DNA from 2 places in the Microbacterium sp. SLBN-154 genome. Region 2 is predicted to be linked to the other one. Evidence: predicted binding sites of a transcription regulator. Region 2 holds the regulator's gene; the other holds the start of a gene.
What was found. Region 2 encodes HrcA, which represses chaperone genes, less so after heat shock. Its sites were predicted from a motif close to TTNGCACTCGNNNNNNNCGAGTGCNAA; they were not measured.
Positions count from the first base shown of each region.

Region 1 (15,121 bases), 560 kb from region 2:
GCCCAACTGCCTGAGCTACCCCGTCGTCGCGTTCGGCGTCCTGAAGGCCGGATGCGTCCTGGTCAACACCAATCCCCTCTACACGGCCTCCGAGATGGCACGGCAGTTCGCCGACTCGGGCGCGACGACGCTCGTCATCATCGACATGTTCGCCGACCGCCTGCCGGAGGTGCTGTCCTCGACGTCGATCGGCACGATCGTGACGGTACGCATCGCCGAGTTCTTCCCGCCCGTCATCGCCGGAGTCATCCGCATGGTGCAGAGGTTCTGGAATCGCTCACTCCCTGCGATCAGCGTGGCGCACACCCCCTTCCAGGAAGCGCTGAAGGCCGGCCGTGCGCGCAAGACCGCAGAGGCCGTCGCGGCCTATCTCGACGACGTCGACCTCGATTCCGTCGCCGCGCTGCAGTACACCGGCGGCACGACGGGCATCGCCAAGGGGGCGATGCTCACGCACGGCAACCTCGTCGCCAACACCCTGCAGACGATCACGATGTGCAGCACGCACATGCGGCGTGGAAAGGAGATCGTGCTGACCGCGCTGCCGATCTACCACATCTTCGCGTTCACGGTGAATCTCCTCGGCTTCCATCATCTCGGCGCACGGAACATCCTCATCCCCACTCCGCGACCACCGAGCAATCTCAAGCGGGCCTTCGAGAACTACCGCATCACGTGGCTCACCGGGGTGAACACCCTGTTCAACGCCCTGCTGAACGAACGGTGGTTCGTCGACAGCCCTCCCCGGCATCTGCACGCCTCAGCCGCGGGCGGAATGGCGCTTCACGAGTCCGTGGCCGCCCGGTGGCGGGAGGTGACCGGCACTCCCATCGTGGAGGGGTATGGGCTCACCGAGTCCTCGCCCGTCCTGACGTTCAATCCGCTCGGGGGGCAGGGCAAGGACGGCAGCATCGGCATCCCCGTTCCCTCCACCGACGTGCGGTGCCTCGATGCGGAGGGCCGGGAGACCGCCATCGGCGGGGCCGGAGAGCTGGTGGCCCGCGGGCCGCAGATCATGAAGGGGTACTGGCAGCGCTCCGACGAAACCTCGGTCACCGTCGTGGACGGGTGGCTGCACACGGGCGACATCGCCACGATGGACGCCGAGGGGTACTTCACCATCGTCGATCGTAAGAAGGACATGGTGATCGTGAGCGGCTTCAACGTCTACCCCAACGAGATCGAGGAGCGCATCGCGGCGATGCCCGACGTCGTCGAGGTGGGTGTGATCGGGATCGACGACGACAAGACCGGCGAAGCGGTGCGGGCCTACGTCGTGGCAGGAGCGTCGGCGCCCACCGAGGCCGAGGTGATCGCCCACTGCCGGCAGACCCTCGCGGCGTACAAGGTGCCGAAGTCGGTGGTGTTCGTCGAAGAGCTCCCCAAGAGCCCCATCGGGAAGATCCTCCGCCGGGAACTCCGCGACAGCGCGGAGCCCGCGGCGACGCCGAGCGGTGACCCCCGATGATCGAGGTGTTCCTGGCCACGGGTCAGGCTGTGGTCGACGAGCAGGACGTCGTCACGCCGTTCGAGCAGGTGCTGCTGGTCGGACTGGTGTTCGTGATCATGTTCGGCCTGGGCGCAGGGCTCACGCCGCGCGACTTCAAGCTGGCGCTGCGGCGGCCCTACGGGCTCATCATCGGCCTCGTCACCCAGTTCGGCATCATGCCGCTCCTGTCCTACCTGCTGGTCGTGCTGGTGCTGTTCCAGCTCCCCCGGGAGTACGCCATCCCCGTGGCGATCGGTGCACTGCTGATGGGCTGCGTGCCGGCGGGCACGACCTCGAACATCTTCACCTACTTCTCGAAGGGCAACCTCGCCCTGAGCGTCATCATGACCACCAACTCCACGCTCTGGGCCCTGGTGCTGACACCGTTGATGCTGGCCCTGTACGGGTCGTTCATCTTCACCGAATCGACCGATCTGCAGATCCCGATCGTCAACATCGTCGTCACCCTGGCCACCCTCCTCATCCCGGTGGTCGCGGGGATGCTCGTGCGGAGGTTCAGTGCGAACGTCGGAGCGGTGATGGAACTGCTCGGCGGGTTCTTCGGGCTGTTCTTCATCGTGTTCCTCATGGCGACGTGGGTGCCGCGCAACTGGGCGCTTCTGACCTCCACACCGTGGCAGACCTACCTGGTCGCGATCGGACTCGGCCTGTTCGGCATCGCCATCGCCTACGGGCTTGCCCGCGCGATCCGGCTGCACCCGATGAACGCGCGCACGATCGGTCTGGAGACGGGGATCCAGAACGGCCCGCTCGCGATCGCGATCGTGCTGCTGAGCTTCTCCGGGAATCCCGACATCGGGCTGATCCTGATCGTCCCGGCGCTGTACTCGCTGTTCATCGTCATCGTGTCGACGTTCGTGACGCTGTGGTTCCGGCGCGCGAACCTTGCGGAGGAGCAGAAGATCCCGAGCCTCCTCTGACAGAAGCCCGTCAGCGCCGACGGGGCCGCTCGCGGTCAGGGCGCATCAGCAGATCCCCCAGGTTCTGCGCGATCCACCCGTTCCACATCCCCACGCCGCGCCACGCGTCGCTGACGATGTCGAACACCTCGGGTCCCCACATCCAGTCCGCGAGCGGCTCGGTACGGCCGACGGCGAGGTGCTTGAGCCGCAGCAGACCGACGCGGGGGTGATCGATGGAGTATCCCCTCGGCGCGGTTCGCAACGCGTCCTCGCTCATCGGCACGAGGTCGTCCTCGGCAAGCGCCGAGAGGAGACCCTCCACCTCGGGGCCACGACGATCGTCGTCGACGAGCTCACGGAAGCGCGCGAGCGCGGCCGGCGGAACGTCGTACGAACCGCCGCCGAGGAGAAGTCCCGTCGCCGAGAGCTGCAGGTAGTACGCGACCGGCGTGAGCGAGACCATTCCGATGTGCAGCTTGTAGGGCGACTTGTCGGCGCTGAACCGCACATCGCGGTTCGGCCGGAAGATCTTGAGCTGACCGAACTCCGGCTCGAGCTCGGCGGCGAGCGCCTCGAACGGACCGCGCACGACCGCGTCGTAGCGCGCCTTGTTCGCGATCCACCATTCGCGGGTGTTGTCGGCGGCGAGGTCGTCGTAGAAGCGCTGGGCGTCGGAGTCCAGTCCGTCGAAGGCCATGCCGCAGATGGTAGCCGTCGGCATCCGGGATGAGGACCGGAATGCTCCGGTCACACGCAGAAGCGCCCCTCCCGGAGGAGGGGCGCTTCTGCGTGCGGGGCTGCGATCAGAAGTCCATGCCACCCGTGGGGTCGGCGGGCGCCGCAGCAGCCTTCTCGGGCTTGTCGGCGACGACGGCCTCGGTGGTGAGGAACAGACCGGCGATCGACGCGGCGTTCTGCAGCGCCGAGCGGGTGACCTTGGCCGGGTCGATGATGCCCTGCGCGAACAGGTCACCGTACTCGCCGGTCGCGGCGTTCAGGCCGTGACCGACCGGCAGCTCAGCGACCTTGTTGGCCACGACACCGGGCTCGAGACCGGCGTTGAGGGCGATCTGCTTCAGCGGAGCCTCGATGGCGACCTTGACGATGTTCGCACCGGTGGCCTCGTCACCCGTGAGCTCGAGAGCCTCGAAGGCGATCTTGCCGGCCTGGATCAGCGCGACACCACCACCGGGGACGATGCCCTCCTCGACGGCGGCCTTCGCGTTGCGGACGGCGTCCTCGATGCGGTGCTTGCGCTCCTTCAGCTCGACCTCGGTGGCCGCACCCGCCTTGATGACGGCCACGCCGCCGGCGAGCTTGGCGAGGCGCTCCTGGAGCTTCTCGCGGTCGTAGTCGCTGTCGGTGTTGTCGATCTCGCGACGGATCTGGGTCACGCGACCCTCGATCTGCGCGGCGTCACCGGCACCCTCGACGATGGTGGTCTCGTCCTTGGTGATGATGACCTTGCGCGCACGGCCGAGCAGGTCGAGGGTGGCGTTCTCGAGCTTGAGACCGACCTCCTCGGTGATGACCTGGCCGCCGGTCAGGATCGCGATGTCCTGCAGCTGCGCCTTGCGACGGTCGCCGAAGCCGGGCGCCTTGACGGCGGCCGACTTGAAGATGCCGCGGATCTTGTTCAGCACCAGGGTCGCCAGCGCCTCGCCCTCGACGTCCTCGGCGATGATGACGAGCTCCTTGCCGTCCTGGATCACCTTGTCGACGACGGGCAGAAGGTCCTTGATGTTGGAGATCTTCTGGTTGGCGATCAGGATGTAGGGGTCTTCGAAGACCGCTTCCTGGCGCTCGGGGTCGGTGACGAAGTAGGGGTTGATGAAGCCCTTGTCGAAGCGCATGCCCTCGGTGAGCTCGAGCTCGGTGCCGAACGTCTGCGACTCCTCGACGGTGACCACGCCCTCCTTGCCGACCTTGTCGATCGCCTCGGCGATCAGGTCGCCGATGGTGGAGTCGGCGGCGGAGATCGACGCGGTGGCGGCGATCTGCTCCTTGGACTCGACCTCCTTGGCGTCGGCCAGCAGCTGGTCGGTCACGGCCTTGACGGCCTTCTCGATGCCCTTCTTGAGCGAGATGGGGTCGGCGCCGGCCGCGACGTTGCGCAGACCCTCGCGAACGAGTGCCTGGGCGAGGACGGTCGCGGTGGTCGTGCCGTCACCGGCCACGTCGTCGGTCTTCTTCGCGACCTCCTTGACCAGCTCGGCGCCGATCTTCTCGTAGGGGTCGTCCAGCTCGATCTCCTTGGCGATCGAGACACCGTCGTTGGTGATCGTGGGGGCGCCCCACTTCTTCTCCAGCACGACGTTGCGACCGCGGGGACCCAGGGTCACCTTGACGGCGTCGGCCAGGATGTTCAGGCCGCGCTCGAGACCGCGGCGGGCCTCCTCATCGAAAGCGATGATCTTTGCCATGTGTGTGTCGTCCCTCCCGGACGTAGGCTTTCGGACTTAGCACTCAACAATCACGAGTGCTAATCCATTCTGGCACTCGGCATGGGTGAGTGCAAGCCACGGCACACGCGGCGTGCGGCGGGGTCGGCGCGCGACGGGCGACCCGCGTCATCCGCTTCTCAAACGACGCGGACCGATTCGGCCTGCGGGCCCTTCTGTCCCGAGCCGACGGTGAACTCGACCGTCTGACCCTCCTCGAGAACCCGGAACCCGGTCATGTCGATGTTCGAGTAGTGGACGAAGACATCCTGACCGTCACCGGCGGTGATGAAACCGTAACCCTTCTCGGCGTTGAACCACTTGACGGTGCCCTGTGTCATGGCGAACTCTCCTGTACTGCGGCGGGACAGGGCCCATGCTAGGGACCGCCGACAGGCCGGAATGAGCTCTCACGCGATTGTTGACATGCCCGCTGTCAAACATTTACGCGGGCGAAACACATCGCTTCGGCTCAGGGAGCCGGCGCCTCGTCGTCGGGCGCGTCGGTCGTGCGGTCCAGCCCGATGACGACGGTCAGCTGCAGCGCCTGACCCTCGTCCTCCGGGGTGTTCGGGTCGTCCGCGAGCTGGTAGACGTCGGTCTGCTCGATGCGCGCGCCCCCGAGCACGAGGTCGGCGAGACCCGCAGCGGCCGCCTGGTCACCGGGGAATGCGTAGTAGACCGTGGTCTCCGCGAAGTCGGTCGTCCCGGCGCCGCTGGCCGAGACGGCGTCGGCGGACCATCCGGCCGCGACGATCTCATCCTTCACCTGGGTCGCCAGCCCCTGTTCCGGCGTGGCGTTGAGCACCTGCACCGAGTAGGAGGTGTCGATCACCGGCTCGACCGTGGGCTGCGGTGACGCCGTGGGCTCGGCGTCGGGAGCGAGCTGGATGCGCCCCGACGTCAGCAGGGTGCCGAAGATGCCCACGACGATGAGCACGATGGTGGCCAGGCTCGCCCAGAGCAGCACCACTCCCGGACGCATCCGGGGGTTCTCCGCACGGTGGGCGCCGACACGTCCGCCGTCCGCGGGGAGGTCATCGAAGCGATCCCGCGGATAGGTCCTTTTCGGCACCAGAAGATGCTACCGAAGCGGCAAGGGGCAACCTAAGCGTCAGCTGGACGGCGTCCGGCGGAACAGCATCACCCGCACACGGGAGCCGGGATGCCGCGTCGGGGCCCTCAGCGCCCGGTGGCGGCGGTGCGGATGACCCGCGCGCGCAGGCGCGCGTCGCGGATGCGGCGGAGGCGCTTGACCAGCATGGGGTCGTACTCCTGCGCCTCCGTGGTGTCGATGAGGCGGGTCAGCAGCTGGTAGTAGCGCCCCGGAGACATGCCGAGGCGGAGGCGGATGGCCTCCTCCTTCGCGCTCCCGTGCCGGGTCCAGAGCGCCTCGAAGTCGAGGATCAGCCGGTCTCTGTCGCTCAAAGGCACCCGCCCACGCTAACTCCGGGTCGTGGTCTCCCCGGCGCGCCACTCCACGAATGCGCCGAGCGGGTCGACCTCGGCGCACGGGATCCCATCGCGTGCGAGGACGAACCCCGACCATCGGCCCGGATCCAACGGCGGATGCCACTGATCGGCCATGCCCGCGGGGGTGAGGCTGACCCAACGGGCCCCTGCCGTGGCGCGGAGGGTGTCGATCTCCGCCCGAAGGCGCGCCCGGCCCTCGCGCGGGATGTGCGGGAAGACGCCGGGCGTGGTGATCACGAGGGTGGCGTCCGCCGGAGCGGAGGCGGCGGCCCGCGCCACGACGCCCGGCTCCGAGGCGTCACCCCGCCACATCCGCGGCGGATCCGCCGCCGCGACATCGAGCGCGGCGAGGAGGCGCTCGCGTCGTCCGGTCTCGCCCGGCCAGACCAGGGCGGCGAGGAACGCCCGGTCGGCCGCGTCCGCGGCATCCAGAGGTGCGAGATCGACACCTCCTCGCCAGGCGACCTCCGGCAGCGTCAGGGTCTCGGCGAGGCGTTCAGCCTCGGGTCCCCGGAGCGCGCTGTCGAGGACGACGGGCGAGGGCCCGTCGACAGGGTCGAGCGCGGGCCCGTCGGCGTAGCGGTAGGAGTACCGGTCGGGATACAGACACAGGCCAGCACTCGCACCGATCTCGAGCAGGGCGATCGGTCCCGTGATCGCCGACAGCGCGGGAAGGAGCGCCGCGCAGCGAAGAGGCTCGTTGGTCTGCAGCGACCGGGCCGCGCATGCCTCGACCACGGCCCCGGCGTGCCGCTGCGTCCACGCCGCCCACGCGCGGTAGTCGCCCTCCGGCGCACCGAGGAGGCGGGTGACGGCGAACACGAGCGGCGGCTGACGGCGGGTCGCGGGGATCTCCGCCAGAATCCGCTGCACCGCCGGGTCGTCTGACACCCCGGCGGCCCAGGCCTCGTACAGCCTCGAGCGTCCCGGCGCTTCGGTCTCGGCGAACCGGCGGTACCGCTCGGCGACGTCACGGACGGCAGCGGAGTCGGGCATCGTCCCATCGTGCCGCGGTCGAGCGTCGGCGGCATCCCCGATGTGTCGCCGCGTGTCCGCGGGTGGCGGACCGCGCGCCCAGGGCGGCGGGTCTGCGGTTGAATGGATGCAGGAGGTTCCATGTCTTACACGGTGGACAAGTCCGACGAGCAGTGGCGGGCCGAGCTCAGCCCCGAGCAGTACGCGGTTCTGCGCGAGTCGGCGACCGAGCGCCCCTGGACCGGGGAGCTGCTCGACGAGGAACGCGCGGGTCTGTACGCCTGCGCCGCCTGCGGGGCCGAACTGTTCAAGAGCGGCACGAAGTTCGACTCCCACTGCGGGTGGCCGAGCTTCTACGAGTCGATCCGCCCCGAAGCCGTCGAGCTCATCGAGGACAACAGCCATGGGATGGTGCGCACCGAGGTGCGCTGCGCCGCCTGCGGGTCGCATCTCGGCCACGTCTTCCCCGACGGCTTCGGCACTCCGACCGGCGACCGCTACTGCATGAACTCGCTCGCTCTGGACTTCACGCCCGAATCGCCCGCGTGAGCGCGATGAGCGAGGCGGTGTACGAGGCCGTCGCCGGGCGACGCTCGTGGTCGCGGGTGACGGCCGACGCGCCGACCCACGAGGAGCTGGCGCGACTCGTCGCCGCAGCCGGGAGGGTGGCCGATCATTCATCGCTGCACCCCTGGCGGTTGATCGAACTGCGCGGCGATGACCGCGAGCGACTCGGCCGGGCGATGAACAAGGCCGAAGGGCACAAGGGCGCATCCACGAAGCCCCAGCGTGCGCCCCTCCTCATCGCCGTCGTCGCGAGCTACCGCAAGAGCGGGAAAGTGCCGCGGTGGGAGCAGGAGGCCGTCGCCTCCGGCGTGGCGCACATGCTGAGCCTGCTGCTCGACGATGCGGGCTGGGGTGTGATCTGGCGCACCGGCCACTACACGCGCAGCAAAGCGGTGGCCAAGGCTCACGGGCTGAAGAAGAACGAGGAGCTGCTCGGGTGGCTCTACGTCGGCGGGAAGCCGAGCGACGCCCGTCCGGGCCGGCGCACGCCGATCGAGGCCGACCGCTTCCTCTCGCGCATGCCGGCGGACACGCGCGACCCGCGCTGACACCGAGTCGGCGTGTGCCCTAACGCCGCAGCATCCGACGCCACGGCAGGCTCACGACGATCACCGACATCAGGGCGAGCGTGATCATGACGATCGCCTGGAGCATGCCGGGACTGCCGATCGCCGGCCACAACGCATCGATGAGGACGGATGTCGCGAGCTGTCCGACGACGGCGCCGAGCCCCAGCAGCAGTACGCCGGTGGACCCCACGATGGCCGCGGACAGGACGATGTACACCACACCGATCGCACCGCCGAGGTAGAGCAGCGGGTTCGTGGGGAACTGCGTGGGCGCACCGGAGAGAGCGACACTGATCCCCGCCCCCACCGCGAGGATCGCCGTGCCCCCGATGAAGTTCACCAGGGTCGCCGTCAGGGGCGAGCCGACCCGCGCTCGGAGACGACCGTTGGTCGCCTGCTGCCAGGCGATGCCGGCCCCGGTGAGGAGCGGAAGAACGAGCATCCACAACGGCACGGCGGCGAGCGTGTCACCGCTGAGCGCGAAGGCGACAGCGGCCACGGCGAGGACGGCCCCGAGGAGCCGGGGAACGGTGACCGCGACAGCCCCGGCGGGTCCGTAGCCGGTGCGATCGAGGATGAGGCCCGACACCGCCTGACCGGCGACGACACCCACGGTGAACAGAGAGACCCCGATGATGCCGACGGCCAGCCCTTGCGTCGCGACGGTCAGCGCCCCCGCCGCCCCGCCGAGGAGCATCCACCACGGGATCGAGCGTTCTCTGATGCCCCGTCGGAGCGCGGCGACGCCCCGGCGGCCGCCGGGCGTGACCGCGCAGACGACGGCCACGATGAGAAGGCCCGACGCGAACGATATGACCGCGGCGACCACCCCGTCGCCGACGCTCACGCCCAGCTGACCGTTCACCCGCGCCTGCAGCGCGGTCAGCACGCCGACGAGGACGGCGCCCGCAACGGCGAGGCTGAGCGGAAGACGCGGGGCGGGCATCCCTCCATCATGCAGTCAGAGCCGGGGCCGTCCGGGTGCGGGACGGGATGCGACACACCGACGTACGCTGAAGTGTGCCTGTCACCCGTCGAACCCGAACGCTGCTCAGCTGGCTGCCCGCGACGCTTCTCGTGCTGATCATCGGCGCCATCGTCGTCGGGACGTTCACGGTGCAGGCGTCGTGGTGGGCCGAGGAGGAGCCCGAGGCCTCGGCGGATCAAAAGGCCGCCGACGGCGGGAGCATGCTCACCGACGCCGGGTTCGACTACGTCAACGTCGAAGGTGTGCTGCGCGTCCGCGTCGGCGAGGGTGCCCTGCCGGCATCCGATCTCGGGCTTCGCGCCAACGAGACCAAGGATGCCGAGTTCCGCCGGCCGGTCCGGGCGCTCATCGCCGCCGGAGACGAGGTGCACGTCGTCGAAGACGTCGTGACCGCCACAGCGACGGCGGCGGATGATCGTCTTGCGGCGATCACCGTCGGAATCGACGGGGCGGGCTCGTGGCGCGGCGCGATCGACGGGCTGCGAGCGCGGGCGGCGGAGTTCGGCTGGGACGCCTCGCAGTTCGAGGGGCTGGACGAGCGCCTGCTGGAGTTCAACTCCACGGGATCGGGCGACGTGTTCGAGGTCGAGATCGGGCCGGGATCGGATGCGGACACCGCCATCACCGCCGAGGTCGCCTTCTTCCGCGAGGGCGGCGCCACGACGGTGTCGCTGCGCTTCGCGCCGCCGGAGTAGCGCGGCGCGCACGGTCGCGCCCCGTTCACCACGCCCGCTCGTCGCGACCCGTCAAGAAACGCGGCCCGGATCAGCGTGAGGCCACGTTTTCTGGCGACTCGCGCCGCGCGAGCATCCCCGCCCCGCCCCCCATCCCCGACCCGCGCGCCGCGCGCCGCGCGCCGTCCGCCGCACGCCGCGTGCCGCACGCGAGCGGTCAGAAAACGCGGGCCCGATCAGCGGCAGGCCGCGTTTTTCGACGACTCGCGCCTCGCGAGCCGCGCCCGGCGCGCCGCCCGCCGCGCGCCGCACGCGAGCGGTCAGAAAACGCGGCCCAGATCTGCGGGAGGCCGCGTATTTCGACGGGTCGCGCCGCATTCGAGACGACGTACGGGGTGAACGGGCTGTGGAGCCGGCTACGGGACTCGAACCCGTAACCCCCTAATTACAAGTTAGGTGCGCTACCAATTGCGCCAAGCCGGCAAGGCATCCCATCCTATCGAGGGATGCGAGCCACGGAGCGGTGGCGGCGGCGACCCCGTCAGTCGGTCGTGGTCGGAGAGGGCGTCTCGGTCGGGCTCGGCGTCGCCGTCCGGTAATACGCGTCGCTGCCGATGGTCAGCACGAACTGGGAGAACTCCTGCGGGTCGTCCAGGGCGCCGACGTAGGGCACGCCGTTCACGAGCACCATCGGAGTACCCGTCAGCGTGACGCCGTCGGTCTCGGGGATCCCGTTCAGCGCCCGCTCGGTCGCATCCCGAGCCCAGCCCAGGAACGACTCCTCCTCGATGCACGAGCGCACGAGGCGCGGCGACTCCGCACCGGCCGCCTGCGCCAGATCGGCGAGTTGGCTGTCGGTGAAGCCGTCGGTGTCGACCTCGGGCTGCTCGCGCAGCAGGGCGTCGTTGAAGGCGAAGAAGTCCTCGGGCGAGTGGGTCGCCACGCAGGCGGCGGCCGCCGCCGCACGAAGGGAGTACTTGGTGCCGTTGGACTTGGCCGTGAGCATCGCCACCGGGTGGTAGGTCAGATCCGCCGCGCCCTGCGAGACCCAGGTCCTCAGCTGCTGGACGTTCGCGAGCTGGAACTCCCGCGAACCGGTCGAGAGGTAGTCGACGTAGACCCGGATGTCGACGACCGCCGCTTCGGTCGGCGTCGGCGTGGGCGTGGGGGTGGTCTCGGGCGTCGCCTCGACGGTCGCGCTCGCGGCAGCGTCATCCGGGGCCGACGCGACCTCGGGGGCTGCCACACCCGAGACCGACGTCACGGCGAAGCCGTCGTCAGTGACGTTCTGAGGCCGCAGCTCGGGGCGCGACATCGACGACCCGACCGCCCAGGTCACCATCACCGCGGCGACCGTCACGACGCCCACGGCCAGCAGCGTCAGACTCCCGCGACGCAGCCAACGCAGACGCGACTGACGCGCCTGCACCTGCTGGGCCTTCTCGCGCACCGCATTCCGGCGTTCGCGAGGGGCCGGAACGTTCGGTGACTGGTCGTGGGACATGAAACCTCTCGGACGAGTGGAGCTGCCGATGGGCAACAGGGCGGGGCGCGGGCGAGGCGGGCCGGGGACGATGCTAATCAGGCAGGCTGGGAAAAGCCCAGACGGACGCCCCTTCCGGCGGCCGCGTCGCCGTCGTTCCCGCTCGCGCGCACGCGTGACATACTGAGGGAAGTCGCCCGATGGAGGGCGTCTGCGGTCATACCGCTCCATTCACAACGGATCGTCCGGCACGTACCTGCCGGTGAAGGAGAAGAAAACAATGGCGTCCGTCACGTTCGACAACGCAACCCGTCTCTACCCGGGCGGCACCCGCCCCGCCGTCGACAAGCTCAACCTCGAGGTGGGCGACGGCGAGTTCCTGGTCCTCGTCGGACCCTCCGGCTGCGGCAAGTCCACGTCGCTGCGCATGCTGGCCGGCCTCGAAGAGGTCAACTCCGGCCGCATCCTCATCGGTGACCGCGACGTCACCGATGTGCCGCCGAAGGACCGCGACATCGCGATGGTGTTCCAGAACTACGCGCTCTACCCGCACATGACCGTCGCCGAGAACATGGGCTTCGCGCTGAAGATCGCCGGCGTCGGCAAGGAAGAGCGCGCCCAGCGCGTTCTCGAGGCTGCGAAGCTCCTCGACCTCGAGCAGTACCTCACGCGCAAGCCGAAGGCACTGTCGGGTGGTCAGCGTCAGCGCGTCGCGATGGGCCGCGCCATCGTCCGCCAGCCCCAGGTGTTCCTCATGGACGAGCCGCTGTCGAACCTCGACGCCAAGCTCCGTGTGCAGACCCGCACCCAGATCGCGTCGCTTCAGCGTCGCCTCGGCGTCACCACGGTCTACGTCACCCACGACCAGACCGAGGCCCTGACGATGGGCGACCGCATCGCGGTGCTCAAGGACGGCCTGCTCCAGCAGGTCGGCACCCCGCGTGATCTGTACGAGCGCCCGAACAACGTCTTCGTGGCCGGCTTCATCGGCTCGCCCGCGATGAACCTGTTCCCGTCCTCGCTCGCCGAGGGTGGCGTGCACTTCGGTTCGGAGATCGTGCCGCTCGACCGCGACACCGTCGGCCGCGCCCACGGCTCGGAGGTCACCGTCGGTGTCCGCCCCGAGGACATCGTCGTCGGCCCCGCCGACGGCAAGGGCCTGTCGGTCACGGTCGACCTCGTCGAAGAGCTCGGTGCGGACGGCTACCTGTACGGCCACACCGACATCAACGGCAAGCGGACCGACATCGTCGCCCGCGTCGACGGACGCCGTCACCCGATGGCCGGCGACACCGTCACCCTCGCCGCGACCGCAGGCCACGTGCACGCGTTCGACATGGAGACAGGCGAGCGCCTCAACGACGCCCCCGTCATCTCCGGCTCCTGACACACCACGACGCGGCGCGGGCGGGTTCACTGAGCCCCCCGCGCCGCGGCATGTCCCCGGGAGGAAACATGGTCGATTCCCTGAGCATCACCGCCAGCGCAGTGGACCCGGGGCTGCTGACACTCCCCTGGTCGACACCGCTGGCCGACTGGCCGTCGAACCACATCGTCTTCCTCCCCAAGGGCATCTCACGCCACCTGGTGCGCTTCGCCACCCTCTCGGGCCGGGTCGTGGCCATCAAGGAGACCACGGAGGAGATGGCCCGCCGCGAGTACGACATGCTGGGCAACCTGCACCGGCTCGACGCCCCGTGCGTGGAGCGCGTCGCGGTGATCGCCGGCAGAACGGATGCCGCGGGCGAGCCGTTGCCGGCCGCACTCGTCACCTCGCACCTGCGCTTCTCGCTCCCCTACCGCGCCCTGTTCACCCAGGTTCTCCGTCCCGACACCGCCACCCGCCTGGTCGACGCCCTGGCGCTCCTGCTCGTGCGCCTCCACAACGTCGGCTTCTTCTGGGGCGATGTCTCGCTCTCGAACACCCTCTTCCGCCGAGACGCCGGAGCATTCGCCGCCTATCTCGTCGACGCCGAGACCGGCGAACTGCACGAGAGCGGGCTGACGGCGGGGCAGCGGGCGCACGACCTCGATGTCGCCCGGACGAACATCGCCGGCGAGATCATGGACCTCGAGGCCGGAGGACGGCTGGAGGGCGGCGTGGACGCGATCGCCATCGCCGACGGCATCATGGAGTCCTACCACTCCCTCTGGGGAGCCCTGACGGACACCGAGACATTCCGCTCGGATGAGATCTGGCACATCACCGAACGGGTGCATCGCCTCAACGACCTCGGCTTCGACATCGGCGAGATGTCGATCGACACCACGCGCGACGGCACCCGCGTCTCGATCCAGCCGAAGGTCGTCGACGCCGGGCACCACCAGCGACGACTCCTGCGTCTGACGGGCCTGGACGTCGAGGAGAACCAGGCGCGCCGGCTTCTGAACGACCTCGACGAGTACCGCGCGCGGGTGTCTCGGCTGGGAGCCGATGAGGAGATGGTCGCCCACGAGTGGTTGACCCGGGTGTTCGAGCCCGTGGTGAAGGCCATTCCGTTCGAGTATCGAGCCAAACTCGAGCCCGCCGAGGTCTTCCACCAGGTGCTCGAACATCGCTGGTACATGTCTCAGGAGCGCGGGCGCTCCGTCCCCCTCGCCGAGGTGCTGACCAGTTACGTCGACGACGTCCTACGCCATCGGCGTGACGAGGCGACCGTGATGGGCCCTCCCACCGAGACGACGGGGATTCCCGTCATCACCGGCGAACTCGCCCTCGCTGACGGAGATGAGGAAGAGGTCGACTGGCGCGACCTCGTCTGAGACCGGCCTCAGTACCCCACGGTGAACCGCTCGCGGTGGTGCCTCGGCTGCTCGATCTCATCGACGACGGCCACGCCGAGGTCGGGTCCGGAGATGAAGGACTCCCCGTCGGCGTCGGTGACGAGCACGTCGCCGCCGTCGCGGTAGTCGCCGGTCCGCTCCCCCGGGTTCCATGCCCCGAAGCCGCCCGCCGGGTGGACGTAGAACCAGTCGCGACCGACCGCGTCGGCCTGCAGGTCTTCGAGCACACCGATCGCCTCGAGCGCTTCGGGCTTGTACTCCTCGGTGAACCCCGGCGTGTCGACGACGCGGGGCCCACCCGGCGACACCAGGCTCCCCCCGGCTCCGCCGATCACGCCAATGCGCACCGAGGCGGGCAGCTCGCGCACGAGCTCGGCGACGGCGGGGCGCACCTTGCCCGCCATCTCTCCGCGGGCGGGGACGCTGATGACGACGACATCCACCCCCTGCAGTTCGGCGACGAGGCCGGGCACATCCAGGATCGTCCCCTCGACGTAGGTGACGTGATCCAACCGCTCGCTCGGCACCGAGCGGGCGACGGAGACGACGGTGTGGCCCCGTGAGGCGGCCTCTGCGGCGATGTGACCTCCGGCGTAGCCGGTTCCTCCGATGACGGCGATGCGAGCCATGGTGATCCTTTCCTGGTCCTCGGATCATTCAAGCCGACGATCGCCCCGGCGCCGGCGTCACACGAGGATGCTGAGCGGATTCTCCATCTTCGCCACGAACGCTGCCAGCCACTGTGCGGCCAGCGC
Region 1 is NZ_VFNL01000001.1:2,772,105-2,787,225, forward strand. Features, by position in the region: gene FBY40_RS13410 (AMP-binding protein) at 1-1,468, shown strand, start outside; gene FBY40_RS13415 (bile acid:sodium symporter family protein) at 1,465-2,430, shown strand; gene FBY40_RS13420 (DUF2461 domain-containing protein) at 2,441-3,109, opposite strand; gene groL (chaperonin GroEL) at 3,216-4,835, opposite strand; gene FBY40_RS13430 (cold-shock protein) at 4,994-5,194, opposite strand; gene FBY40_RS13435 (LytR C-terminal domain-containing protein) at 5,326-5,928, opposite strand; gene FBY40_RS13440 (DUF3263 domain-containing protein) at 6,036-6,287, opposite strand; gene FBY40_RS13445 (DUF2332 family protein) at 6,297-7,322, opposite strand; gene msrB (peptide-methionine (R)-S-oxide reductase MsrB) at 7,443-7,850, shown strand; gene FBY40_RS13455 (nitroreductase family protein) at 7,856-8,416, shown strand; gene FBY40_RS13460 (DMT family transporter) at 8,436-9,383, opposite strand; gene FBY40_RS13465 (hypothetical protein) at 9,458-10,120, shown strand; tRNA gene FBY40_RS13470 (tRNA-Thr) at 10,507-10,582, opposite strand; gene FBY40_RS13475 (DsbA family protein) at 10,641-11,603, opposite strand; gene FBY40_RS13480 (ABC transporter ATP-binding protein) at 11,863-12,969, shown strand; gene FBY40_RS13485 (DUF4032 domain-containing protein) at 13,038-14,345, shown strand; gene FBY40_RS13490 (NAD(P)-dependent oxidoreductase) at 14,354-14,995, opposite strand; gene FBY40_RS13495 (dihydrolipoamide acetyltransferase family protein) at 15,053-15,121, opposite strand, start outside.
Region 1: a site for HrcA is predicted at 4,872-4,898, ahead of groL (chaperonin GroEL). Genes of this name have one in related genera too.

Region 2 (15,121 bases):
CCGGCGTTCGCGCCGGTGTTGAACACGAGGCGGTAATCGCCGTCGGCGTGCTGCGCCGCGAGCGATCCGGCCAGCGCGACCATTTCGCTCAGGAGCGCCGGATCGCCGGCGGCGAGCTCTCCCACGTCGCGGTAGCGCTCGGTTTTGGGGATGACGAGCAGGTGCACGGGGGCCTGAGGGGCGATGTCGCGGATGGCGAAGACGTTCTCCGTCTCGGTGAGGATCTCTCCCGGGATGTCGCCGGTGAGGATACGGCTGAAGACCGACGGTTCGCTCATGAAGGAAGTCTACCGACGGGCCGTCACCAGCGACCGAGGGCGCCGCTGACGACGGCGATCGCCGCGGGACCGGCCGTCGAGGTGCGCAGGACGGATTCGCCGAGGCGACGCAGCGTCGCACCGGCGCCGTCCAGCAGCGTGAGCTCTTCCGGGGTGATGCCTCCCTCGGGGCCGACCACGATCAGCAGGTCGCGGCTCGACGAGGCGAGCTCGCTCAGCCTCTCGGAGGCCGTCGGCTCGAGAACGACGACGAGGTCGCTGCCCGCACGCGCCGCGATCGCGGCCGTCGTGACCGGCTCCGTCACGGTGGGAACCCAGGGGCGATGAGCCTGCTTCGCCGCCTCCCGGGCGATCGTCTGCCAACGCTCTCGGCCCTTCGTCGCCTTGGCCGCGTCCCAGCGCGAGATGCTCCGCCCGGCCTGCCAGGGGACGATCTCGTCGACGCCGAGCTCGGTCGCTGCCTGAACGGCCAGTTCGTCGCGGTCGCCCTTGGCCAGGGCTTGGACCAGGATGACGCGGGGAACAGGGGCGGCGATGTGCGATTTCGCCGACACCCGCACCGCCACCGTCGACGGGGAGACCGACTCGCACCTGCCCTCGAGCCACACCCCGGCGCCGTCGCCGACGGTCACGCTCTCACCGACGCGCACCCGCCGCACTGTGGCGGCGTGCTTCGCTTCGGCACCGGTCAGGGTCACGACGCCGCCGACGGGTGTCGCCGTCGCCTCGGAGGACAGGAAGTGCAGGGGCACCGCTCAACCGTTCCGGAAGCGATCCCGGAGCTTGGCGAACAGGCCCTGGTGGAATTCGGAGAGCCGCGGCGGTGCGGGCTTGGTGCGCTTGGCGAGCTCTTCGATGAGAGCGCGTTCCCGGTGATCGAGCCGTGTGGGCGTCACCACCTGCACGCCGACTCGGAGATCGCCGCGCTGCGAGCCGCGCAGCGGTGTGATGCCACGGCCCTTGATCGTCAGCACGTCGCCGGACTGCACGCCGGCCCTCAGCTCGAGATCGACCGGTCCGTCGAGCGAGTCGATCGTCGTGTGGGTGCCGAGGATCGCGTCCGGCATCGACACCTCGAGCGTCGCCAACAGGTCGTCGCCGTCGCGTGAGAACACCGGGTCGGGCGCGATGTTCACCTCGAGGTAGAGATCGCCGTTGGGTCCGCCGGCGGGGCCCACCTCGCCCGATCCGGGCAGCTGCAGACGCAGACCGCTCTCGACCCCCGCCGGCACGTCGATCGAGACCGTGCGGCGCGAGCGGACACGTCCCTGCCCCTGGCAGGTGGCGCAGGGATACGGGATCGTCGTGCCGTACCCCTGGCACACCGAGCACGGCTGGGAGGTGACGACGTTGCCGAGGAGGCTGCGGACCTGCCGCTGGACGTGGCCCGTGCCGTGGCAGATGTCGCACGTGACGGGTGAGGTGCCGGGTTGGCAGCACGATCCGGTGCACGTCTCGCACACGACGGCGGTGTCGACCTCGATGTCGCGGTGCACGCCGAAGACGACGTCCTTGAGCTCGAGGTTGATCCGAACCAGCGCGTCCTGGCCGCGTTCGCGCCGCGAGCGCGGCCGGGCACCGCGCGCGCCGCCGCCTCCACCCCCGCCGAAGAACGTCTCGAAGATGTCGCTGAACCCGCCGAATCCGCCGGCGGCCCCGCCGAAGGCGGTGTCACCGCCGACGTCGTAGCGGGCGCGCTGGTCGGGGTCGCTCAGCACGTCGTAGGCGTGCGTGACGAGCTTGAACCGCTCCGCCGCGTCCTCCCCGGGATTGACGTCGGGGTGCAGCTCTCGCGCCAGCCGTCGGTAGGCGCGCTTGATGTCGTCGGGGCTGGCGTCACGCGCCACACCGAGTACTTCGTAGTGGTCAGCCACTTTCACCTTCCTGCCGCGCCGGGCGCGGGGAGTCTGCGGAATGCTGTCGTCAGCGGGCGTTCTCGTCTTCATCCAGGAGACGAGTGAGGTACCTCGCCACGGCCCGAACGGCCGCGAGGTTGGTCGGGTAGTCCATGCGGGTCGGTCCGAGCACGCCGACGCGCGCACGGGAGCCGGTCGCGTCGTAATCGCTTGCGACGACCGACGCTTCGCTCAGGCCGAAGGGCTCGTTCTCCCGCCCGATGCTCGCCGCGAGGCCCTGATCGTCGGCGACCATCTCGCCCATGAGCTTCAGCAGTGTCACCTGCTCCTCGATGGCCTCCAGCAGCGGGTAGATGCTGCCGCGGAAGTCCGCTTCGCTGCGGGCGAGGTTGGCGCTGCCGGCGAGCACGAGTCGGTCCTGCCGGAAGTCATCCAGTTCCTCCCCGATGACCCGGAGGATCGCCTGGAGCGCGGGGCCGTCGGGATCCCCGGGAGTCTCGCCCGCTCCGACAGCGGTCGCGACCCCGGCCACACCCTCCCGCACCGGCACTCCGACGACGAGGTCGGAGACCCGGCCGCGGATCCGCTGCATCCGGTCCTCATCGATCTCCACCCCCGGGAAGGCGAGTCGCTGGGAGACCCTGCCGGTGTCGGTGACGACGATGACCAGGACCTTCAGTGCGTCCAGGCGGACGAGCTCCACGTGGGAGACCGTCGCCCGGGCGAAGGACGGATACTGCACGATCGCGACGTGCCCGGTGAGGACCGTCAGAGCGCGCACCGTGCGGGCGAGCACTTCGTCGAGGTCCGAGGGGCCTTCCAGGAACGAGGAGATGGCCGTCCGCTGGGCGGGGCTCAGGGGCCGCACCTGGGCGAGGTGATCGACGAAGACGCGGTAGCCCTTGTCGGTCGGGACGCGCCCGGACGACGTATGCGGGGCGACGATGAGGTCTTCGTCTTCGAGCAGGGCCATGTCGTTGCGAATGGTGGCGGCGGAGACGCCGAAGGCGTGACGCTCGACGATCGCCTTGCTGCCGACGGGTTCGCGCGTGTCGACGTAGTCCTGCACGATGGCGCGCAGCACCTGCAATCCGCGTTCGCTGACCATGACACCCCCTCCGTCGGCCTGCCGACACCCCTGGCACTCGTGGGATTCGAGTGCCAATTCTATCGGAACACCCTCGACGTCGGACGGCCGGGTCACGGCATGTCAGGCCGTGAGCGTGCGAACGACGTGGTCGGCCAGGAGTCGGCCGCGCCGGGTGAGCCGCACCCGATCGACGGTGTGTGGTTCGACCAGGCCGTCCGCCACGAGCCCAGGGAGGGCGGCACTCGCGCCCGACGGGAGGGATGAGGTGGCGAGACCCTCGTGGGTGCGGACGCCGAGGAGAACCGCCTCGAGGAGCCGGGAGGACGGCGACAGGACCTCGCGCCCCGCCGCGGGGGACAGGCCCTCGGCGAGCCGTTGGGCGTAGGCGGCCGGATGACGCACGTTCCAGAAGCGGGTTCCGGCGACGTGGCCGTGCGCGCCGGGGCCGAACCCCCACCAGTCGCTCCCCCGCCAGTAGGCGGCGTTGTGGCGGCAGCGATCGGCGGGGGTCCGAGCCCAGTTGGACACCTCGTACCACGCCATCCCTGCCGCGGTGAGCAGATCGTCTGCGAGCTCGTACATCTCCGCCTGCAGATCGTCGTCGGGCAGGGCGAGTTCCCCCCGTCGGATGCGGCGGGCCAGCGCCGTCCCGTCCTCGACGATGAGGGCGTAGGCGGACAGGTGGTCGGGGTCGAGTGCGATCGCCGTCTCGAGCGACGTGCGCCAGTCGGCCAGTGATTCCCCCGGAGCGCCGTAGATCAGGTCGATGCTGACGCCGAGCCCGGCCTCGCGGGCGGCGGCCACGGCTGTTGCCACCGCGCCGGTGCGGTGCGAGCGATCCAGCGTCGCCAGGACGTGGGGAACAGCGGACTGCATGCCGATCGAGAGCCTGGTCACCCCGGCCTCCGCGAGGCGGCGTGCGACCTCCTCGTCGACGGTGTCGGGGTTGGCCTCCACCGTCACTTCGGGATCGACGGCTCCCGGGAACGCCGCACGCACGCCGTCGAGCATGCGCACCAGGTCGTCGGCGGGAAGAAGGGTGGGTGTGCCCCCGCCGAAGAACACCGTCTCGACCGGTCGCAGCCGCCCGGACTCAGACAGCACGCGGCGGGCGAGCTCCACTTCGCGCAGCAGGGTCTCGGCGTAATCATCCTGCCTGGCGCCGCGCAGCTCGGTCGCGGTGTAGGTGTTGAAGTCGCAGTACCCGCAGCGCACCCGACAGAAGGGGATGTGCAGATAGGCGCCGAAGGGCACCGCCGGATCGATCACCGTGCCGGCAGGCAGCGAGCCGTCGGCCGGGGCGGGTTCACCGACGGGAAGTGCAGCTCCCACGCTCAGGCGGGGGTGGCGTACAGCGGGGAGATGGCACGCAGGTAGCGGGTGAACAGTTCGCGGCGCCGGCGCCGGGTGAGGGCGGGGAAGAGCCGGTAAAGCAGCGCCTGCGGCGCGTCGAAGGCGCGGACCGTGAACCAGACCTCGTCGTTGTCGTGCCACTCGAGCATGAACGATTCCTCGCCGCTGACGACCGACCCCTGCACCGTGCCGAGGGCGAAGCCGATGCGTCGGGGTTCCTCGACCGCGAAGATGACCCGGAGTTCGCCGTCGGCGCGCATTCCGGCGACCCGGCCGCCCAGGTGAACGGTCGCGCCGGCGGTGACGAAGGGGGTGCCGTCGGAGTCGTAGCGCTGCTCGACCTCGAGCTTGCTCGGGGCGATCGGCGCGCCGTTCTCGTCGAAGCTCACGCCGGCGTACATCGGGCCGGCGGCGGGACGGACGTCGGTCAGTTCGAGACCCGCTCCGCGCTGAGCGCTCCACGACAGCAGCGACTCGCCGGCTGCGCGGAACCGATCCTCCCCGCTGCCGATCCGCCAGGACTCCTCGGCCGGGATGCTCCGCTCCGGCGGGAAGTGCATGAGATCGGCGGCTTGCGTCGCCCCGACGGCGGCGTAGTCGACCGTGTCATCCCTGAAGGTTCCGCGGCGCATGGCTGACAGCCTACTTCTGCTTCCCCTCGACATCCCCCGAGAGTGCGGCGATGAAGGCCTCCTGCGGCACCTCGACGCGACCGACCATCTTCATGCGCTTCTTGCCTTCCTTCTGCTTCTCGAGCAGTTTGCGCTTCCGGGTGATGTCACCGCCGTAGCACTTCGCCAACACGTCCTTGCGGATCGCGCGGATGTTCTCCCTCGCGATGATCCGCGCGCCGATGGCAGCCTGGATCGGAACCTCGAACTGCTGACGCGGAATGAGCTTGCGCAGTCGCTCGGTCATCATGGTGCCGTAGGCGTAGGCCTTCTCCCGGTGCACGATCGAGCTGAAGGCATCCACCTTCTCGCCCTGGAGCAGGATGTCGACTTTCACGAGGTCTGCGGTCTGCGAGCCGGCGGGCTCGTAGTCCAGGCTCGCGTAGCCCTGCGTGCGGCTCTTGAGGTGGTCGAAGAAGTCGAAGACGATCTCACCGAGGGGCATGTTGTAGCGAAGCTCCACCCGGTCTTCGCTGAGATAGTCCATACCCAGCAGTGCTCCCCGGCGGGATTGGCAGAGCTCCATGACGGTTCCGACGTAGTCCTTCGGAAGCAGGATGCCGACTTTCACGATGGGCTCGGACACCTCCGCCACCCGACCGTCGGGGTACTCGCTGGGGTTGGTCACCGAGATGGTCTCGCCGGTGTCGGTGTGCACCTCGTACGTGACGGAGGGGGCGGTGGTGATGAGGTCGAGTCCGAACTCGCGCGACAGCCGTTCGGTGATGATCTCCAGGTGCAGCAGACCCAGGAACCCGCAGCGGAAACCGAAGCCCAGCGCCACAGAGGTCTCGGGCTCGTACTGCAGCGAGGCGTCGGAGAGCTTGAGCTTGTCGAGGGCCTCGCGAAGCTCGGCGTAGTCGCTGCCGTCGATCGGGTAGATGCCGGAGAACACCATCGGCTTGGGATCGGTGTATCCGGGGAGCGCCTCGGTCGCGGGCTTGCGCTGATCGGTGATCGTGTCACCGACCTTGGACTGCCGGACGTCCTTGACGCCGGTGATGAGGTACCCCACCTCACCGACGCCGAGGCCGCGGGTCGGAATCGGCTCGGGGCTGGACACGCCGATCTCCAGGAGCTCGTGCGTGGCCCGGGTGGACATCATCTGGATGCGCTCGCGGGGCTGGAGCTTGCCGTCGATCATCCGGACGTAGGTGACCACGCCGCGGTAGGCGTCGTAGACGGAGTCGAAGATCATCGCGCGGGCGGGGGCGTCGGCATTCCCCTGCGGTGCGGGGATCTGCTCGACGATGCGGTCGAGGAGCTCCTCGACGCCCGCGCCCGTTTTGCCGCTGACCCGCAGCACGTCACCGGGATCGCCACCGATGAGTCCCGCGAGCTCCGCGGCGTACTTCTCGGGGTCGGCGGCGGGGAGGTCGATCTTGTTGAGCACCGGGATGATGTGGAGGTCGTTCTCCAGTGCCAGGTAGAGGTTGGCGAGGGTCTGGGCCTCGATCCCCTGTGCGGCATCCACGAGCAGGATCGCGCCCTCGCAGGCGGCCAGCGACCTGCTCACCTCGTAGGTGAAGTCGACATGGCCGGGGGTGTCGATCATGTTGAGGGCGAAGGTACCGGCATCGGTGGCCCATGGCATCCGCACCGCCTGGCTCTTGATCGTGATGCCGCGCTCGCGCTCGATGTCCATCCGATCCAGGTACTGCGCGCGCATGTCGCGATCGGAGACGACGCCGGTGATCTGCAGCATGCGGTCGGCCAGGGTGGACTTCCCGTGGTCGATGTGGGCGATGATGCAGAAGTTGCGGATGAGCTCGGGCGGAGTCGCACTGGGCTCGAGGGGCTGGTGGGCGCGCGGGGACATATTCCCTCGATTCTACGGGCGACCAGCCGGCCGCCTGCGCCGCCGGAGAAGAGGAGCGGATGCCGGTGGCAGCCGCCTCCCACGAAGTGTCACGTGGAGTTTCCACAGGCGTCATCCACGCGATCGGGAATTCGGTAAGGATCGAACGGCGTGCCCCCGGACGATGGTCTCTTCGTGCTCGGGACGCTGTTGGTCTGTGCATACGAAACCAGGAGAGTGTCTGTGACCGTGACATCCGGTGCCCCATCCCCCATTCCACGCCGATCGAGATGGAGGGCCCGGACGCTCGGCGCCGGCCTGCTCTCGGGTGCCCTCGCCTTGAGCGGTGCGGGCTTCGCCCTGCCCGCTCAGGCGGCCGTCAGCATCGACGCCACCGTCCTCATCAACGAGGTCTACGGCGGCGGCGGTAACGGCGGTGCGGTGTTCAACCGCGACTTCGTCGAGCTGGTGAACACCGGCGACACCGCGGTCGACCTCGGGTCGTGGAGCGTGCAGTACGCGTCCACCACGGGAACGTCGTGGCAGGTCACCCCGCTCACGGGGATGACGATCCAGCCGGGCGGGAAGCTGCTGGTCGGTCAGGCTACGGGCAGCAACACGACGTTCCCCGGTTTCGAGGCCGACGTCGAGGGCGGCATCTCGATGTCGGGCACAGGCGGCAAGGTCGCGCTGGTCAGCTCCGCGGAAGCACTGTCGGGCGGCACGAACGTGGCCGCCGTCGACCAGGTCGTGGACTACCTCGGCTGGGGCAGTGCCACTGACGCGGCCGGGACCCCAGCGCCTGCGACGACCAACGGAACGAGCGTCTCGCGCGATGCCGAGAGCTCGCACACCGCGATCAACTCCGCCGACTTCACCGCGGGCACGCCGACACCCGAGGGCGCGGCAGGCGCTGTCGACCCGGAGCCGACGCCCGACCCCGAGCCGACTCCTGATCCGGAGCCGACGGGACCGACCACGGTCACCATCGCCGAGATCCAGGGCACCGGCGCCTCGACGCCGCTGAACGGCCAGACCGTGGTCACGGAGGGCGTCGTCACCGCGCACTACCCCACCGGCGGCCTCGCGGGCTTCGTCATCCAGACGCCCGGCACCGGCACCGCGGCGGGCACCGCGTCCGACGCGGTCTTCGTCTACGCACCCAGCACGGTCGGTCAGGTCGCCGAGGGTCAGACGGTGCGCGTCACGGGGCTGGCCACTGAGTTCAACGGCCTGACGCAGGTCGACATCCGCACCGGCAGTGTCGAGGTCATCGCCGACGGCGCACCAGTCACGCCGCTCGTCACCGGATGGCCGGCCGACGACACGGGTCGCGAAGCGCTCGAGTCGATGCTGATCCAGCCCGACGGTGCGTTCACCGTCACCGACACCTACGGCACGAACCAGTACGGCGAGGTTCCCCTCGCCTTCGGCGACGGCCCGCTCGTGCAGCCCACCGAGGTGGCGCTCCCCGGATCGCCCGAGGCCGCCGCAGTGACCGTCGAGAACGCCGCACGTCGCGTCGTCCTCGACGACGGAGCCAGCACGAACTTCCTCTCCGCGGCCAACGCCGGACTCACTCCGCCGTACGTCTCGCTCACCGAGCCGGTCGTGGTGGGAGCCTCGGTCACCTTCACCGCACCGGTGATCGTCGACTATCGCAACAACGCCTTCAAGCTCAACCCGACCGCTCCCCTGACGGGTGACGGAACGGGCGAGGGCGACGGCGTGGAGTTCGAAGACGTCCGCACCGCGGCTCCCGAAGAGGTCGGGGGCGACGTCAGCGTCGCTTCCTTCAACGTCCTGAACTACTTCACCACCCTCGGCACCGACAGCGCGTCGTGCACTGCGTTCCAGAGCCCGGACGGCTCGGAGCTGAACAACGTCCGCGGCGGCTGCGACCAGCGCGGGGCATGGGACGCCGCCGACTTCGCACGTCAGCAGGCCAAGATCGTCTCGGCGATCAACGCGCTCGACGCCTCGGTCGTCGGCCTCATGGAGATCGAGAACTCTGCGGCCCTCGGCGAGGAGACCGATGAGGCGCTGTCGAGCCTCGTCGACGCCCTCAACTCCGACGCCGGGACCGACCGCTGGGACTTCGTCGCATCTTCCGACGAGCTCCCCGACGCGTCGGGACTGGACGTGATCACCAACGCGATCATCTTCCAGCCCGCCGAGGTGGTCACGGTCGGTGACCCGCGTGCGCTCGGCGACGAGTCGGGTGCGGGCGGTGCGTTCCAGAACGCTCGCGAACCCATCGGTCAGGTCTTCGCACCGGCCGAGGGTGGCGAGGAGTTCCTCTTCGTCGTGAACCACTTCAAGTCCAAGGGCTCCGCGGGTCCGTGGCCAGGCGACGTTGATGCCGGCGACGGTCAGGGCGCCTCGAACGAGTCGCGGGTGCGTCAGGCAACGGCTCTGACGGAGTGGGTCGACGAGGTCCAGGGCGACACCGAGTCGGTCATCCTCGTCGGGGACTTCAACTCCTACGGGCAGGAAGACCCGATGCAGGTGCTCTACGAAGCCGGCTTCGCCGATGCCGAGCAGGGCGAGGAGTACAGCTACGTGTTCCAGGGGCTTTCGGGCTCGCTCGACCACGTTCTCGTGAACGAGGCCGCGTCGGGCCGTCAGACCGGTGCGGACGTCTGGAACGTCAACGCCGGAGAGGCCCTCGCCCTGGAGTACTCGCGCTTCGGGTACCACGGCACCGAGTTCCACGCCGACGACCCGTACCGCTCGAGCGACCACGACCCGGTCAAGGTCGGTCTGAGCGCGGGGGCGCAGGCACCCGTCGAGGTCGACATCCTCACGATCAACGACTTCCACGGTCGCCTCGAGGCCAACCCCTCGGGATCCGAGGCGGGCGCCGCCGTGATCGCGGGTGCCGTGGAGTCGAAGAAGGCCGAGAACCCGAACACGCTGTTCGTCTCGGCAGGAGACAACATCGGCGCGTCGACCTTCACGTCGTTCATCCAGCAGGACAACCCGACCATCGACACTCTGGTGGCTTCGGGCCTGGACCTCTCGGTCGTGGGCAACCACGAGTTCGACCGCGGTTTCGACGACCTGCTGAACCGGGTGCTCCCCCGCTACGGCGGCAACACCGACCCGGATGAGGTGACGGAGGAGCAGCGCCTCGCCGGTCAGGACTTCGGTCTGGGCGCCAACGTCTACGCCGCCGGCACCACCGATCCGGTGCTCCCGGAGTACGCGCTGCGCGAGATCGACGGGGTGAGCGTGGCTTTCATCGGCACCGTGACTCCCGACACGGCGACGATGGTCGACCCCTCCGGTATCGCCGACATCGAGTTCGGCGACCAGCTGGAGGCCGCCAACCGCGTGGCTGACGAACTGGCCGACACCGTCGACCCCGATGTCATCGTGCTGCTGACCCACTCGGGCGCGGCGACCGCTGACTGCGCGCAGCTCGCCGCCGACGCCGACGGGTTCGGCGACCTGGCAACCGGTGCCTCGCCCCTCATTGATGCGATCGTCTCGGCCCACACGCACCAGACGTATGCGTGCGAGGTTCCGGTGGACGGCACCGACCGTACTCGTCCGGTCATCCAGGCCTCGGAGTACGGCAAGGCCATGGGCCAGCTCTCGCTGAGCTACGACACCGAGGCCGATGAGCTGATCTCGATCGAGGGGACGACCTTCCCGCTGAAGGACGCCTTCCCCGCCGATGAGGAGATCGCCGCTCAGGTCGCCGGCTATGTCGCGACCGCCGACGAGCTCGGGTCCGCCCCGATCGGCTCCATCACCGGTGACATCCTGCGTGGTGGTACGCCTCCGGGTGCCGACCGCGGCGTGGAGTCGTCGATGGGCAACTGGGTCGCCGACGTCTACCTCTGGGCCACCAGCGAGAACCCTGCGTTCGGCGGCACGCCGGCGCAGATCGCGCTGATGAACCCGGGTGGTCTGCGTGCCGATCTGCTGGTCGGCGAGGACGGAGTCGTCACCTACAAGGAGGCGGCCGATGTCCAGCCGTTCGCGAACACACTGGTCACGGTGACCCTCACCGGTGCGCAGCTGGAGGAGATCCTGACGCAGCAGTGGAAGGCGACGGGGGATCGTCCGAAGCTGCACCTCGGCGTGTCGGAGGGCTTCAGCTACGAGTATGTCGAAGGCGAGCCGCCGGCAGGTCAGACGGTCGCCCGATCGGGGACCATCGTCTCGATGAGCTATCAGGGCGAGCCGATCGAGCCGACCGACACCTTCACGGTCGTCACGAACTCCTTCCTCGCGAACGGCGGCGACGGGTTCCCGACGTTCACCGAGGGGACCGACCGGACCGACACGGGCCAAATCGACCTGGATGCCACCCTGGCCTACTTCCAGGCGCTGGAGACGGTCGACCCGGCACCGCTCGGCCGCGCGATCCTGGCGACCGATGTGCCGACCGAGCCGGGCGAGCCCGGCACTCCGGGTCAGCCGGGTCAGCCGGGTCAGCCCGGCACTCCCGGTCAGCCCGGTACTCCGGGTCAGTCCGGCACGGGAGACCAGGCGGGCGATCCGCTCGCCGTGACCGGTGCACAGCTGCCGCTCGGTGTCGCGCTCGGTGGCGCGCTGCTCCTGGTCGCCGGCGGGATGTTCATCGCCCTGCGCCGACGGACTCTGCCCGTCGAGCAGTGATCTGACGACGCACCCTCAGAGCGACGGCCCTCGCCTTCCCGGCGGGGGCCGTCGTCGTCGACGGCGCGCCGACCGTATCGTGGATTACATGGGGGTCCAGGTCGTGCTCGTCCACGGCATCCGTACGTCGGCCACCATGTGGCGGGCGCAGGTCGAATACCTCCGGTCTCGGGATGTGAGCGTGACCGCGGTCGACCTCCCCGGACACGGCACCCGCCGCGGTGAGATGTTCACGCTCGACGGCGCGTTCGAAACCATCGACCGCGCCGTCCGCGAGGCGGCTGCCCACGGGCCCGTGCTTCTCGTCGCCCACTCGATGGGCGGCCTCGTCAGCATCGACTATGTCGGACAGGAGGACGCTCCGCCGGTCGCCGGTTTCGTCGCCGCATCCTGCACCGCGATTCCGCGGGGCGTGGGCCTGGCCACGTACCGATTCCTCGCCCGACGCTTCGACTCCCTCCCAGACCGCGGCATGTGGCTGACGAACTACGTCCTGGACCGCACCCTCCCCCACGAGACCCGACCGGATTTCGGGGCGGGCGGATACGCCTTCGACGCCCAGGACGTGGCGCTGCGGAGCCTGTCGGTCCTCGATCTCCTCTCGGCTCTCGGCCGCATCGAGGTGCCGCTGTGGTTCATCAACGGTCAGTACGACCAGCTGCGGGTGAACGAGCGGCTTTTCCTGCGGATCGCCCCACACGCCGAACTCATCGTCGTACCGCGGACCAGCCACCTCGTCACCGCGATGCGTCCGCGCGTGTTCAACGCCCTGCTCGGGGTGGCCATCGCCACGCTCGAACAGGACGGTGGAAAGGGAACCCCCGCCTGACCTGGTAGACTCCTTGTTTGGCTTGCGTGTGGGTTCGCCCTCACGACCGCCTCGCGACGGCCCTCTCCTGTCGCCGGGCTTCTCATCCACCCTCCGAACGAAAGAACGTCGACACGTGGCGAACATCAAGTCGCAGATCAAGCGCAACAAGACCAACGAGAAGGCGCGCGAGCGCAACAAGGCCGTGAAGAGCGAGCTGCGGACCGAGATCCGCCGCACGCGTGAGGCTGTCGCCACTGGTGACAAGGCCACCGCTGAGAAGGCGCTGGCCAAGGCGACCAAGAAGCTCGACAAGGCCGTCAGCAAGGGTGTCATCCACCAGAACCAGGCCGCGAACCGCAAGTCGGCGATCGCGAAGCAGGTCGCATCGCTCTGACGTCGTAGACATCGAACGGCCCGTCTCCTCGGAGGCGGGCCGTTGGTCTGTCTGACGAGGTACGGGCTGCGGTCGTCGTCGCGGGTGTCAGCGGGGTGCACCGGCGAACGGCTCGCGGGTGGCGATCACGGTGACCAGGCGCTCGAGGGCGAAGACGGGGTCACGCGAGGCGCCCTTCACCTCCGCGTCCGCTCGGGCTGCCGCTTGGATCGCCATTCCCAGTGTCGACTCCGACCACCCTGACAGGTCTCGACGTGCGCGGTCGACCTGCCAGTCCTTGAGACCGAGTCGCGCCGCCAGCGCTGACGATGGTTCGCGGTGTCCGGCGACACGCGCCATCGTGCGCAGCTTCGATGCGATCGCCGCGACGAGGGGCACCGGATCCGCCCCCGAGACGAGGGCATGGCGAAGAGCGATGAGCGCCTCGCCGTAGCGGCCGGCGATGGCAGTATCGGCGACGGTGAAGGCCGAGGTTTCGACGCGACCGCCGTAGTAGCGCACGACGGTCTGCTCATTGATGTCGTCCGCGACATCGGAGATGAGCTGCTGGCATGCGGCCGCCAACTCGGTGAGGTCGTCGGCGAAGGCAGACACCAGCGCGCGGAGCGCGCCGGGTGCGATCCGCTTGCGCGCCTGGGTGAACTCGGCCGCGGCGAAGTCGAAACGGTCCGACTCCCGCTTGAGCGCCGGGCAGGCGATCTCGACGCCACCGCCCTGCCCCGCCCGGACGGCGTCCAGCAGCTTCTTGCCCCGCACGCTGGCGCCGGTATGGCGCAGGAGCACGGTCGCCCCGTCCTGCGGGTGTGAGAGATAAGCCAGGGCCTCGGTGAGGAATGCGTCGGAGCACTTCTCCACGCCGAGGATGCGCACCAGACGAGGCTCACCGAACAGGGAGGGCGAGGTCAGAGCCAGGAGCGACCCGGTCGCGTAGTCGTCCGCCCGGATGTCGGACACCTCGAGACTCGCGTCCTCCGCCCGCAGGTAGTCGCGGAGACCTGCGATCGCCCGCTCGGCGCAGACCTCTTCCGGGCCCGAGACGAGGACGATCGGAGCGGGCTGCGGGTCGCGCCAGGACAGCTGCGGGATGGCGCTGCGCGGCGCCGATGAGCGGGCAGCCGAGCGAGACGAGGAGCGGGCCGGCATGCGCTCCAGCCTAGCGATCGCCGCCGACAGTGCCCTCCGACGCCGCGCGTCCGGCGTCGCGGAAGATCCGCAGCCGATCGTCGTCGAGCCAGAGCGCCACCAGGCCGTCCTCGTCCGTTCGCGCGACGGTCGTCCCCGTCGCGGCCAGCGCATGGAGGATGTCCTCCCGAGGATGCCCGTGGCGATTCTCCCTCCCCACCGTGATCAGAGCCGCCGCAGCATCCACGCCGTCGTAGAGAGGAACGTGCTGATCGGCGCTGCCGTGATGGGCGACCTTCACCAGGTCATAGGAATCGGCCAGCACGCCGTCGGCGACCAAGGCCCGTTGTGGCGCCGCCGAGAGATCGCCCAGAAGCAGCATGCTCGGGATCCCGGCGCCTTGGACGTCGATCACCACGCTCGTGTCGTTGCCGGGAGGGAAGGCGGGTGAGTCCTGGCGCGGCCAGAGCGTTCGCCAGCTCGCCTCGCCGAGACGACCCCCGACGCCCTGATGGACCTCCCGGACGACGGCGCCGCCGGCGACGAGGGCTGATCGCACCCGGGCGGCCGACGCCCCGTCGAGCGGACCGTGGATGACGGTGCCGACACGTCCGACGACGGCCTCCACGCCCCCGGTGTGATCGATGTCAAAATGTGTGAGCACGAGCAGATCGATGCGGTCGACGCCGACCCGATCGAGACACGCACCCAGTGCCACGGGGTCGGGCCCGGTGTCGACGAGGGCGACCTCCCCGTCTGAGCGGACGAGGATGGCATCGCCCTGACCGATGTCGCAGGCGATGACGCTCCAGGCTCCGGGAAGGGTGAGAGGCCCCGCGAGGGTGCGAAGCGCGGTCGTTCCCGAGACGATCCCGAGGACGAGGGCGAGCGCAAGACCCGAGATGAGGCGGAGGGCTCCGACGGCTCCCCGCCGACGTGGGCGGATCGCCACGAGGACCCACACCGCACCGCCGGCGGCAGCCAGTGTCAGGAGACCACCCAACCCGCCCATCCACGGGGACTGCGACCCGGGCAGCGCAGACGCCGTCTCGGCGATGGCGGCGATCCACGCGGCGGGGACCCAGGCGAGGGCGGTCAGGCCCGACTGAACGAGCG
Region 2 is NZ_VFNL01000001.1:2,213,517-2,228,637, forward strand. Features, by position in the region: gene FBY40_RS10730 (HIT domain-containing protein) at 1-278, opposite strand, end outside; gene FBY40_RS10735 (16S rRNA (uracil(1498)-N(3))-methyltransferase) at 302-1,030, opposite strand; gene dnaJ (molecular chaperone DnaJ) at 1,034-2,152, opposite strand; gene hrcA (heat-inducible transcriptional repressor HrcA) at 2,202-3,242, opposite strand; gene hemW (radical SAM family heme chaperone HemW) at 3,345-4,556, opposite strand; gene FBY40_RS10755 (DUF1990 family protein) at 4,559-5,209, opposite strand; gene lepA (translation elongation factor 4) at 5,220-7,067, opposite strand; gene FBY40_RS10765 (ExeM/NucH family extracellular endonuclease) at 7,386-11,678, shown strand; gene FBY40_RS10770 (alpha/beta fold hydrolase) at 11,767-12,507, shown strand; gene rpsT (30S ribosomal protein S20) at 12,623-12,883, shown strand; gene holA (DNA polymerase III subunit delta) at 12,971-14,026, opposite strand; gene FBY40_RS10785 (ComEC/Rec2 family competence protein) at 14,037-15,121, opposite strand, start outside.